One region of the Arthrobacter sp. SIMBA_036 genome, then DNA from elsewhere that is predicted to be linked to it. Evidence: riboswitches for the same ligand, from Rfam matches in the RefSeq annotation. Region 1 holds a riboswitch; the other holds the start of a gene.
The links. A riboswitch is a leader RNA that binds a small molecule or an ion and turns the genes downstream of it on or off. The one in region 1 is predicted to bind S-adenosylmethionine.
Positions count from the first base shown of each region.

Region 1 (5,065 bases):
CAGGGGATTTTGTCGCCTTGGTGGGCGACGTGTCCGGGCTGCCGGACACCCTGGCCAGGCTGGTTCGCGTCGAGGAGCGCAAAACCCTACTGCGCCGCAGCGCCGACGACACCGACCCCATCGAACGGGTAGTGGTGGCCAACGCCGACCAGTTGGTGGTGGTGGTCGCCGCGGCCAACCCAGAGCCCCGTACCGGGTTTATCGACCGCGCCCTGGTAGCTGCGTACGACGCCGGGATCGAGCCGCTGCTGCTGATCACCAAGGCAGACGTCAAGGACCCGACTGAACTTCTGGCCAACTACGTGAGCCTTGGCTTTCCGGTCATCATCAGCAAGACGGCGGACTCGGCTGCCGGAGGCATCGACGCACGGTCTGACGACGGATTGTCTGCCCGCTTGGACAGGAACGCCGTGTCCGAGCTGAGGACCCACCTCCACGGCAAGGTGACGGTGATGCTGGGTCACTCGGGCGTAGGCAAATCCACCATGGTCAACGCGTTGACGGGCGCTGAGCGTGCCACCGGCGGGGTGAATGCAGTCACGGGCCGGGGCAGGCACACGTCGTCGTCAGCCCTGGCGCTGCGGCTCAGCGACGCTCCTTCCGGCAGTTGGATCATCGACACCCCCGGCATCCGCTCTTTCGGGCTGGCCCACGTGGACCCGAACCGGATACTGCACTCCTTCCCGGACCTGGAACCGGGTACTGAGGCCTGTGAGCGGGGCTGCAAGCATGATGCGACAGCCATCAACTGCGGCCTCGACCCATGGGTTAGCGAAGGCAATGCCGGACCTTCGGGTCCGGCCCGTTTGTCCTCCCTTCGCCGCCTGTTGGGCGCAGACCCCCGGTTGGAAGCGAAAGAAGCCAAGGAACTCGGTACCGTCAACTAATCCCGCCCGAGTCCGTCACGGCATCCCGGCGAGAGGACCCGTTTCAGGATAGTTTGGTGGCATGACCCAACCCGTCTCCACCTACAACGACGACCTGCGCCTTGCGCACGTCCTCGCGGATTCCGTCGACTCCCAGACAATGTCCCGCTTCAAGGCCCTGGACCTGAAAGTCGAAACCAAGCCCGATCTCACGCCCGTCACGGACGCCGATAAGGCCGCTGAGGAAGCTATCCGCGGCCAACTGTCGCGCTCCCGCCCGCGTGATGCGGTTTTGGGCGAAGAATTCGGCAGCAGCGGCCATGGATCGCGCCGTTGGATCATCGATCCAATCGACGGGACCAAGAATTTTGTCCGCGGCGTGCCGGTCTGGGCAACGTTGATCGCCCTGGTGGATGAGGGGGAACCGGTAGTTGGCGTCGTCAGCGCACCGGCACTCGGCAAGCGTTGGTGGGCCGCAAAAGATATGGGTGCTTACATGGGGCGCTCCCTGGCAGCTGCCACGCGCCTGAAGGTTTCCAACGTTTCACGACTGGCCGACGCCTCCATGTCGTACTCGAGTCTGTCCGGATGGAAAGAGCGAGGCAACCTTGATGAGTTCCTTGGGTTGACCGAGGAGGTTTGGCGCACCCGCGCTTACGGCGACTTTTGGTCCTATTGTCTGGTAGCGGAGGGCGCCGTTGATATCGCCTGCGAACCGGAATTGAACCTTTACGATATGGCAGCGCTCGTTCCGATCGTTACCGAGGCCGGAGGTCGCTTCACCTCCTTGGAAGGTGAGGACGGGCCCTTTGGCGGCAACGCGTTAGCCACCAACTCGATCCTGCATTCGGAGGTCCTCAAAACGCTGAACCCGGCTCTGGACGATCTCCTCTAGCGAGCGCTCATTACCGGAGTACGTTCCGGCGGTAGCACACGGCTTTGACCAAATATTCGACGGCGGGCGCCCCACTTAGCGGGCGTCCGCCGTCGTAATATTCGCCGTTCGTCCCATTTTTCGTCCTAAACGTAACAAAGCGCTTAACAATTGCGGTGGCTTTGTCAGCCCTGCGCGGGGTGCCCTAGCCTAGAGAGAGGTCACGAGTGCCAGCGCAAAACCCCGGTTTGCTGGCCGGCAACCCTCCATTCGCGGTGGGGTGCCCCGGGTGACGACCTGGCCGGTCCGGAACGGATTCGGCAAGCGCGACCCCAACCGGGGTCCCTCTTGAGTGAGGTCCCATGAGTACTGTCACGTTAAATCCCGCAGCCCCATCCAACACCCCAGCTGGCAACGTCCTCGCAGCCCGCCCCCTCGCCGCAGTCACAGGGGCAGAATTGCAGGCGCCGCTGATTCAGGGCGGCCACGCACGGTATGCAAACCTGGACTACGGCGCCTCTGCGCCGGCCTTGACGGTTGTCTCGGCCTATCTCAATGAGATTCTGCCGTACTATGCCAGCGTCCACCGGGGCGCCGGCTACGCCTCCCAGATCAGCACTTCGGTCTACGAGAACTCCCGGAACGTGGTCCGAGAATTCGTTGGCGGACGCCCGGACGATTCCGTCATCTTCACGCGCAACACCACAGATTCCTTAAACCTGCTGGCAGGCTGCCTTCCACAAGTGGATGGTGAATTCGTTGGGGAAGTCCTCTACCTCGACATAGAACACCACGCCAATTTGCTCCCATGGCAAGGTGTTCCGCACCGCAGTGTCGTTGCCGAGGCAACGCTTGCGGCCACCGTGGACAAGCTCCGGAACGAGCTCAGCCAGGGAGGGGTATCGCTGCTTGCCGTGACGGGCGCATCGAACGTGACCGGCGAGATCCTTCCCGTCGCGAAACTTGCGGATCTTGCCCATGAACACGGCGCCAGGATTGTGGTTGATGCTGCCCAACTGGCTCCGCACCGGCGCATAAACATCACCCAAGCGGATGTGGACTACCTTGTGTTCTCCGGTCACAAGCTTTATGCGCCTTTTGGGGCAGGCGTTGTGGTGGGCCGTCCTGATTGGCTCGACGCCGGAACACCTCACCTCGCAGGTGGCGGGGCGGTACGCGAAGCCCGGTTGGATTCGGTCAGTTGGGCCACCGGTCCGGCACGCCACGAAGGCGGCTCCCCCAATGTCTTGGGCGCTGCCACGCTCGCCCGTGCAACGCAGGTGTTAGCGGACCTGGACCAAGACGCATGGCACGCCCATGAGGCAGCAATCCGCTCATACCTCATAGAGGGGCTGGAAGGCATCGATGGCGTCACCGTGCATCGGATCTTCAGTGATTCCGAGGACACCATCGGCGTCGTCAATTTCTCCGTGGAAGGGTTCGACGCCGGACTTGTGGCAGCATTCTTGGCCGCCGAGCACGGCGTCGGCCTACGCGACGGCAGGTTCTGCGCGCACCCGCTGCTCAAGCGCCTCGGCCTGCCCTCCGGGTCCCTTCGCGCAAGCTTCGGCGTCGGCTCCCGGCTCGAGGATGCCGCGCGGCTCCTTGCCGGGATCAGGGAACTCAAACGCAACGGCCTTGGCTGGGACTACGTGGTTGACGAAGGCCGGTGGATTCCCGCGAACGACCACCGGACCTACCCCGAATGGGCACCCAACACTCCGGGAACCGCGGGCGCTGCACCCTGCAGCGTTGACTGAGCCGGTTCCGTGACTGAGCCGGTTCCGTTGACTGAGCCGGTTCCGGGGCACGGACCGTCCTAGGGTAAATTCGTAGGGTACTTTTACATCCTGTGAAGGAGATAGGCGTGGCCGTGCTTCACACCGGCGCTACCGGCGGCTCAGTTGGTCCTGCCGGGCCGGGCGGCCCGAAGCTCGCCGCCGCCCGCCGGCAGGAGATGGGCTTGAGCTTCCAGGACGGCGGCGAACATTATGATCGTGTTCGTCCCGGCTATCCGCAGGACGCGCTCCAGTGGTTGCTTCCCGAAGGGGCAGGAACGGCGGCAGATATCGGCGCCGGTACGGGGAAGTTCACTGCGCTCCTCTTGGAACGCGGGCTGGACGTCGTCGCGGTGGATCCCTCGGCTGACATGCTCCACCAACTCCGGAAATCGCATCCCTCGGTCACAGCAGTGGAAGGAACCGCCGAGGCGACAGGGCTGGCGGACTCAACATTCGACGTCGTCAGCGTTGCCCAAGCCTGGCACTGGTGTGACCCTATTGCGGCCAGTGCGGAGATCGCCAGGATTTTGCGGCCGCAGGGGGTCTTGGGGTTGGTCTGGAACCAGTTGGACACGTCTGTCCCTTGGGTCCACCGGCTTTCCCGGATCATGCACGCCGGAGACGTTCACAAACCCGGATTTCGGCCCGTGATCGGGCCGCAATTTGCTGGTCTCGAAAGCCATCTGACCATGTGGGAGGACAGGGTGACGCCGGAAGACATCATGGAGTTGACCAAGTCACGCAGCTATTACCTTCGCGCTGGCGCTGCCACCCGTGCAAAGGTGATGGCCAACCTTGAGTGGTACCTTTACGAGCACCTGGGCCACCGGCGGGAAGAGACGTTACCGCTGCCGTACCTCACCCACTCGTGGCGGGCGCACAGGCTGGACAGCACGCGACCGCTGTAGGCTGGATGCGTGAAGACCAGTGCGCCCTCCTCCTCGATCGAGGACTATGTCAAGGTGGTCTATTCCTACACGGAGTGGCAGGACACCCCCATCACTTCCTCGCAGCTCGCGCTGCGTCTGGGCGTGGCCAACTCCTCAGTCTCGGAAATGGTCCGGAAGCTCAAAGACCAAGGCCTGGTGGACCACCAGCCTTACAGTGCGATCACTCTAACGCCGCAAGGCACGCGCTTGGCCTTATCAATGGTTCGCCGGCATCGGCTCATTGAGACATACCTGGTGGAGGAGCTCGGGTACAGCTGGGACGAAGTACACGACGAAGCCGAACTGCTGGAGCACGCGGTGTCGGATACCTTTATTGAGCGCATGTCCGCCAAGCTGGGCCACCCTTCGCGGGATCCGCACGGTGACCCGATTCCGGGGCCGGACGGCTCCGTTGAACTCCCCTCTGCCATGCGAATGATCGAACTAGACCATGGGCATACGGGCCGTATCACCAGGATCAGCGATGAGAACCCCGATCTGCTGCGTTACCTGGCAGCCGAGGGGATCACCTTGGACGCACGCGTCGAAGTGGTGGGAAGAAAACCCTTCGGTGGCGCTATGGTGGTGCGCATCGGTGACGGCGCGCAGCGGTCC
Region 1 is NZ_JAWRXG010000001.1:398,586-403,650, reverse strand. Features, by position in the region: gene SB659_RS01865 (ribosome small subunit-dependent GTPase A) at 1-887, shown strand, start outside; gene hisN (histidinol-phosphatase) at 949-1,761, shown strand; SAM riboswitch class IV at 1,960-2,073, shown strand; gene SB659_RS01855 (aminotransferase class V-fold PLP-dependent enzyme) at 2,103-3,500, shown strand; gene SB659_RS01850 (class I SAM-dependent methyltransferase) at 3,698-4,429, shown strand; gene SB659_RS01845 (metal-dependent transcriptional regulator) at 4,439-5,065, shown strand, end outside.

Region 2 (5,065 bases), on a different contig from region 1:
GTGATGGCCAGGCTTGGAACTACCAGCGCATTGGTTGCTGTGGCCGTGGTGACGGAGATGTTGGCACTCTGCCCAAGCCGGAGGCCTGCCGGTGGATTGGCAATGGAGACGGTTACCGGGTAGGTGACCACTCCATTGGTGGTAGTGGACGTTTGGGCAATCGAAACAACTTTTCCGGTTACAGGAGCAGCGGTTGGATCCTGTGGCAAGGCAGGAAAGGTGAATTGTGCGGTTTGATCGGGTTTCATGCTGGTCACGTCGGATTCGGAGAAGCCAGCCACTACCTGAAGATGGCCGGTGTCGCTGATGGTCACCAAGCCAGCGCTCGACGCCGAACCACCCGAAGCAGCGACAGTCCCCGTCCCGGCCGCGGATCCACCGGCACCGGCGGAACCCGTGGAACCCGTAGCCGAGGCTGCCGAGCCCCCACCGGACGAACCGGTCAGCGCCCCGACGGTGGCAGTTACCGCGGATACCGTGCCGGACACGGGAGCTGTCAGGTTGCAGTCGGCGAGGTTCGCTTGGGCCGTCTGTACAGCGAGCCGGGCACTGGTGACGTTCGTGGCGCCCGCCGAGGCCGCAGAGTTTTGGGCATTTCCGAGCGCCGTTGTTGCGGAAGCGACCTGTTGTTTATCTTTCAGCTGGGTGCTGGCAGCTTGGTTTTGTGCCTGGCTGAGGGACGCCTGGTCTTTGGCGAGTTGGTTCTGCGCCGCCACGACCGGATCGGTCCAGTTCGCCGGCTTCGGGTTGGGGACGGGAACGGCTTTTGCAGCAGTGACCGCGGCATTGTCTGCGTCCACGGCCTTCTGTGCTGCGGCAACGGTTGAGGCCTGCTGGGAGTTATCCAATGCCGCTGACTGCTGGGCGTTAATGAGGGCCTGGTTTGCCGAGGACACCTGCCCACTCGCCGAGACCTGTTGCTGGTTTGCCTGGGCAGTGACGGAATCCAGCTGCGCTTGGGCCGCATCCAAGCTGTTCTGCGCATTTGTAGGGTCAATGGACACGAGCAGCTGGCCCACGCTGACTTGCTGGCCAAGAGTGGCGCCCACCGACAGGATCACCCCGCTGCAGTTCCGGGCATTGACGACGGTGGTGGACTGCGGGGCCACATTGCCCGACGCCGTAGCCACCGAGGAGATATCAGCCTTGCCTACCGTCACGGTCCTCGTTGCCGTGGCCGGGGTGGTGGAGCCTGCGGCCGTCGCGGTGAGGTAGGTACCCGCACCAAGTGCGACTATGACAGCGCCCAGGCCCACGTTAATCACAAGGGTTTTTGACATCATGGCTGGAGGTTATGGGCCGGACCTGAGTGAAGCCCTTGAAAGTCATGGAAGGAGGCCGAAAAAAGTCGAATTGTTGCAAACGGCTTCTTAGCTGAAGAACGCCTCACCGAGCTGCGCTGACAGCTGCCCGATTTCCGTGAGGAAGCCGTCATGCCCGATCGGCGCCTCGATGACATGGACCGCAACATCACCTGGCAGGGCAGCGGCAAGTTCGCGTGATTGCGCCGGGAAGTACAGCCGATCGGTGTCTACTGCGGCCACGAAGAATTCCGCTGTTGCGCGGGACAGGGACTGCTGCAGACCACCCCGGCCCCGGGTGACGTCATGGGACATCAAGGCCTCAGTGATGGCGACGTAGCTGTTGGCGTCAAAGCGTTGCACCAACTTCTTACCCTGATGGTCCAGGTAGCTTTCCACTTGGTAACGCCCCCGCTCCCCCAACACCGGCGCAACAAGGGGTGCTTCCTTGGGCTGGGCTTGCCTGCCGAAGCGAAGGTCCAACTCCAAGGCCGAACGATAGGTGATGTGCGCTATGCGCCGCGCCAAGGCCAACCCGTTCTCGGGGGCCGGGCCGTCGTAATAGTCCCCATTGTTGAAGTTCGGGTCCTGCCGGATCGCAAGGGTCTGGGACTGGGCAAAGGCGATTTGCTCCGCCGTGCTGTAGGCGCCCACGGAGATCACGGCGCAGCGCTTGACGCGTTCGGGAAACGTGATGGCCCATTCAAGGGCCCTGGCCCCGCCCATGGAACCTCCGAGCACGGCGTGCCAGGCATCGATACCCAGGACATCGGCGAGCCGGGCCTCGGCTTCGGTGCTGTCCCGGAGCGTGATCAGCGGAAACCGCGATCCCCAAGGTTTCCCGTCGGGAGCCTGGCTGGATGGCCCGGTGCTCCCGTAGCAACCGCCCACGATGTTGATGGAGACAACAAAGAATCTGTTGGTGTCGATGGTCGCACCTGGACCGACGAGTTGCTCCCACCAACCTTCCTCGTCCGTACTCCCCCGAGCCACGTGGGTACTTCCGGTCAGGGCATGCTGGACCAACACCGCGTTGGATCGATCCGGGTTCAGGCTCCCCCACGTTTCGTAAGCCAAGACGACATCCGGGAGGTAACCCCCGGCCTCAAGTTCCAACGAACCTATCCGGGCGTAGCGGACCGTTCCGTCTTCTTTTCCGGAAGTGGGAATGGCTGTAGCAGTGATGGTCATTTCCTTCGACACCTAAACCTCGCACTTGCCAGTCGCCTTGCATGCGACGGGCCAGGTCCTCACCCGGGGCACCCCACCGCGGAGGAGGGTTGCCGGCCAGCAAGCCGGGGCTGTGTGCTGGCACTCATGACCTAATACGTAGAGTTTAGGAAGAACATCCCTCTTCAGGCGAAGATTGTGACACCAGTGTGACGTTTTGGGTGCGGCTTGTTCTCCGAAAGCCAGGACTGGACGCCGCCCACCGAATAATCATCGGCGGGCGGCGTTCGTCCGCGGTCAGGCCCCCTTGGCGGCCCGGAACCCGGCTTCGAGGTCGGCGATGATGTCATCCACGTGCTCCAGGCCCACGGACAAGCGCACCAATCCGGGGTTGACGCCCGCGACGGCCTGCTGGTCTTCGGTGAGCTGGCTGTGAGTGGTCGACGCCGGGTGGATCACCAGGGAGCGAACGTCGCCGATGTTGGCAACGTGGGAGTGGAGCTCCAGGCCGTCCACGAAGCGCTTGCCTGCCTCGACGCCACCCTTGATGGTGAAGGCCACCACCGCACCCGTGCCCAAGGGGCCGTACTTACGGCCGCGGTCGTACCAAGGGCTGGACGGCAGGCCAGCGTAGGCGACGGCCTCGACGTCGTCGTGGGCTTCCAGCCATTGCGCCACCTTAATGGCGTTAGCAACGTGACGCTCGACGCGAAGGCTCAGCGTCTCCAACCCTTGTGCGATCAAGAAGGCGTTGAACGGGGACACCGCGGACCCGAGGTCGCGGAGCAACTGCACGCGTGCCTTCAGAATGTAGGAAAGGTTGGCGCCGAGTGCCCCGTCCTTCCCGAGATCGCGCGCGTACACCAGGCCGTTGTAGCTGGGATCCGGGGTGTTGAATCCGGGGAAGCGCTCCGGATCCTTGCCGAAGTCGAAGTTGCCGGAGTCAACGATCACACCGGCTATCGCCGAGCCGTGGCCGCCGAGGTACTTGGTGGCCGAATGAACCACAATGTCCGCGCCCCACTCGATGGGACGGATCAAATAGGGAGTGGACAAGGTGTTGTCCACGATGAGCGGCACGCCGGCCTCGTGGGCGGTACGGGCAACGCCTTCGATGTCCAGCACGTCCTGGCGGGGATTGGAGACAACTTCTCCGAAGAACAGCTTGGTGTTCGGCTGGACAGCATCCCGCCATTGGTCCAAGTTGTCCGGATCCTCCACGAAGGTAACGGAAATGCCGAACTTCTTGAGGGTGTGGGCCAGGAGGTTGTAGGTCCCCCCGTAGAGGCTTGGGCTCGCCACCACGTGGTCCCCCGCCTCGGCGATGTTGAGGATGGCGAAGGTCTCGGCTGCTTGCCCGGAGCTGAGCAAGAGGGCGCCGAGGCCGCCCTCCAGGCTCGCGATCCGCTGTTCCACGGCGTCCTGGGTGGGGTTGCCAATGCGGGTGTAGATCGGTGAAAGTTCAGCCAAGGCAAAACGGTTGGCCGCGCTTTCGGCACTGGGGAACACGAAAGACGTTGTCTGGTAAATCGGCAACGACCGGGCACCTGTGGCGGCATCCGGCTCTTGGCCTGCATGAATCTGGCGGGTTTCGAAAGACCATCCTTGGGACATTGCATTCTCCTCTGAAGGCGATTTGTGGCGGGACACACCTACGGCGCGGTCATTCATCCGGGCCCGTGATGCTCGTGGTGCAGTGGAAATGAATCCGGGGCGGCTGGAGCCAGTCTAGGAACAGCCGCTCACCATGGATAGCTTTGTGACGCCAGCTGAAATTTCGGGTCCGAATATGTCATGGGCCCTCGCTCCGCAAATAGGTCCTACCATAGTTAGGCTTTACTTAGCTGAGACCCCGATCACAAAGTGCCAAGATGAAGCCATGCGCATGGATCACGTCTCTTACGCCTGTGAACGAGATGGCCTTCTGGCCACAACCGAACGAATTTCCGCAGCTCTGGGAGTGGACGCAGTCCGGGGTGGAGTGCACCCGCGCTTCGGCACCCGGAACATGATCATTCCCCTTGCAGATAACAAGTACCTGGAAGTCGTGGAGGTCTTGGACCACCCCGCTTCCGACAAAGCCCCCTTTGGCCAAGCGGTCCGTGCACGCTCGGCTGCCGGCGGCGGCTGGATGGGCTGGTGCGTCGCCGTCGACGACCTGGCTCCTTTCGAAGAGCGCCTCGGCCGCTCAGCCGTCCCGGGTAACCGCAAGTTTCCCGATGGCCGGGAATTGGTGTGGCAGCAGATCGGTATCCTTGGTTTGATCGCCGACCCCCAGGTTCCCTACCTCCTCAAGTGGGAGGGCGACCCGACGCTGCACCCGTCCAAGGTGTACGAGAGCGACGTGAAAATGTCCAGCCTCACCATCGCCGGTTCCGCGGAACGCGTCACCGAGTGGCTGGGCGAGCCGGTTGAGAAGCCGCTTGAGGACGTAGCCGTCCAGTGGATAGCTCCCCGGGGCACCCCTGGCATCATGTCCGTCACATTCGAGACCGCCACCGGGGCCGTCACCATCTGATCCCTTCCAACCATCCCTGCCTGGACAGACCATCACCTGTTCGAGCCTGGATAAACTTCGGCCGCCATCAGCGGGT
Region 2 is NZ_JAWRXG010000002.1:18,059-23,123, forward strand. Features, by position in the region: gene SB659_RS02860 (HlyD family efflux transporter periplasmic adaptor subunit) at 1-1,283, opposite strand, end outside; gene SB659_RS02865 (homoserine O-acetyltransferase) at 1,371-2,492, opposite strand; SAM riboswitch class IV at 2,509-2,624, opposite strand; gene SB659_RS02870 (bifunctional o-acetylhomoserine/o-acetylserine sulfhydrylase) at 2,769-4,142, opposite strand; gene SB659_RS02875 (VOC family protein) at 4,351-4,989, shown strand.
Region 2: another riboswitch for S-adenosylmethionine. It lies ahead of SB659_RS02865 (homoserine O-acetyltransferase); the one in region 1 lies ahead of SB659_RS01855 (aminotransferase class V-fold PLP-dependent enzyme).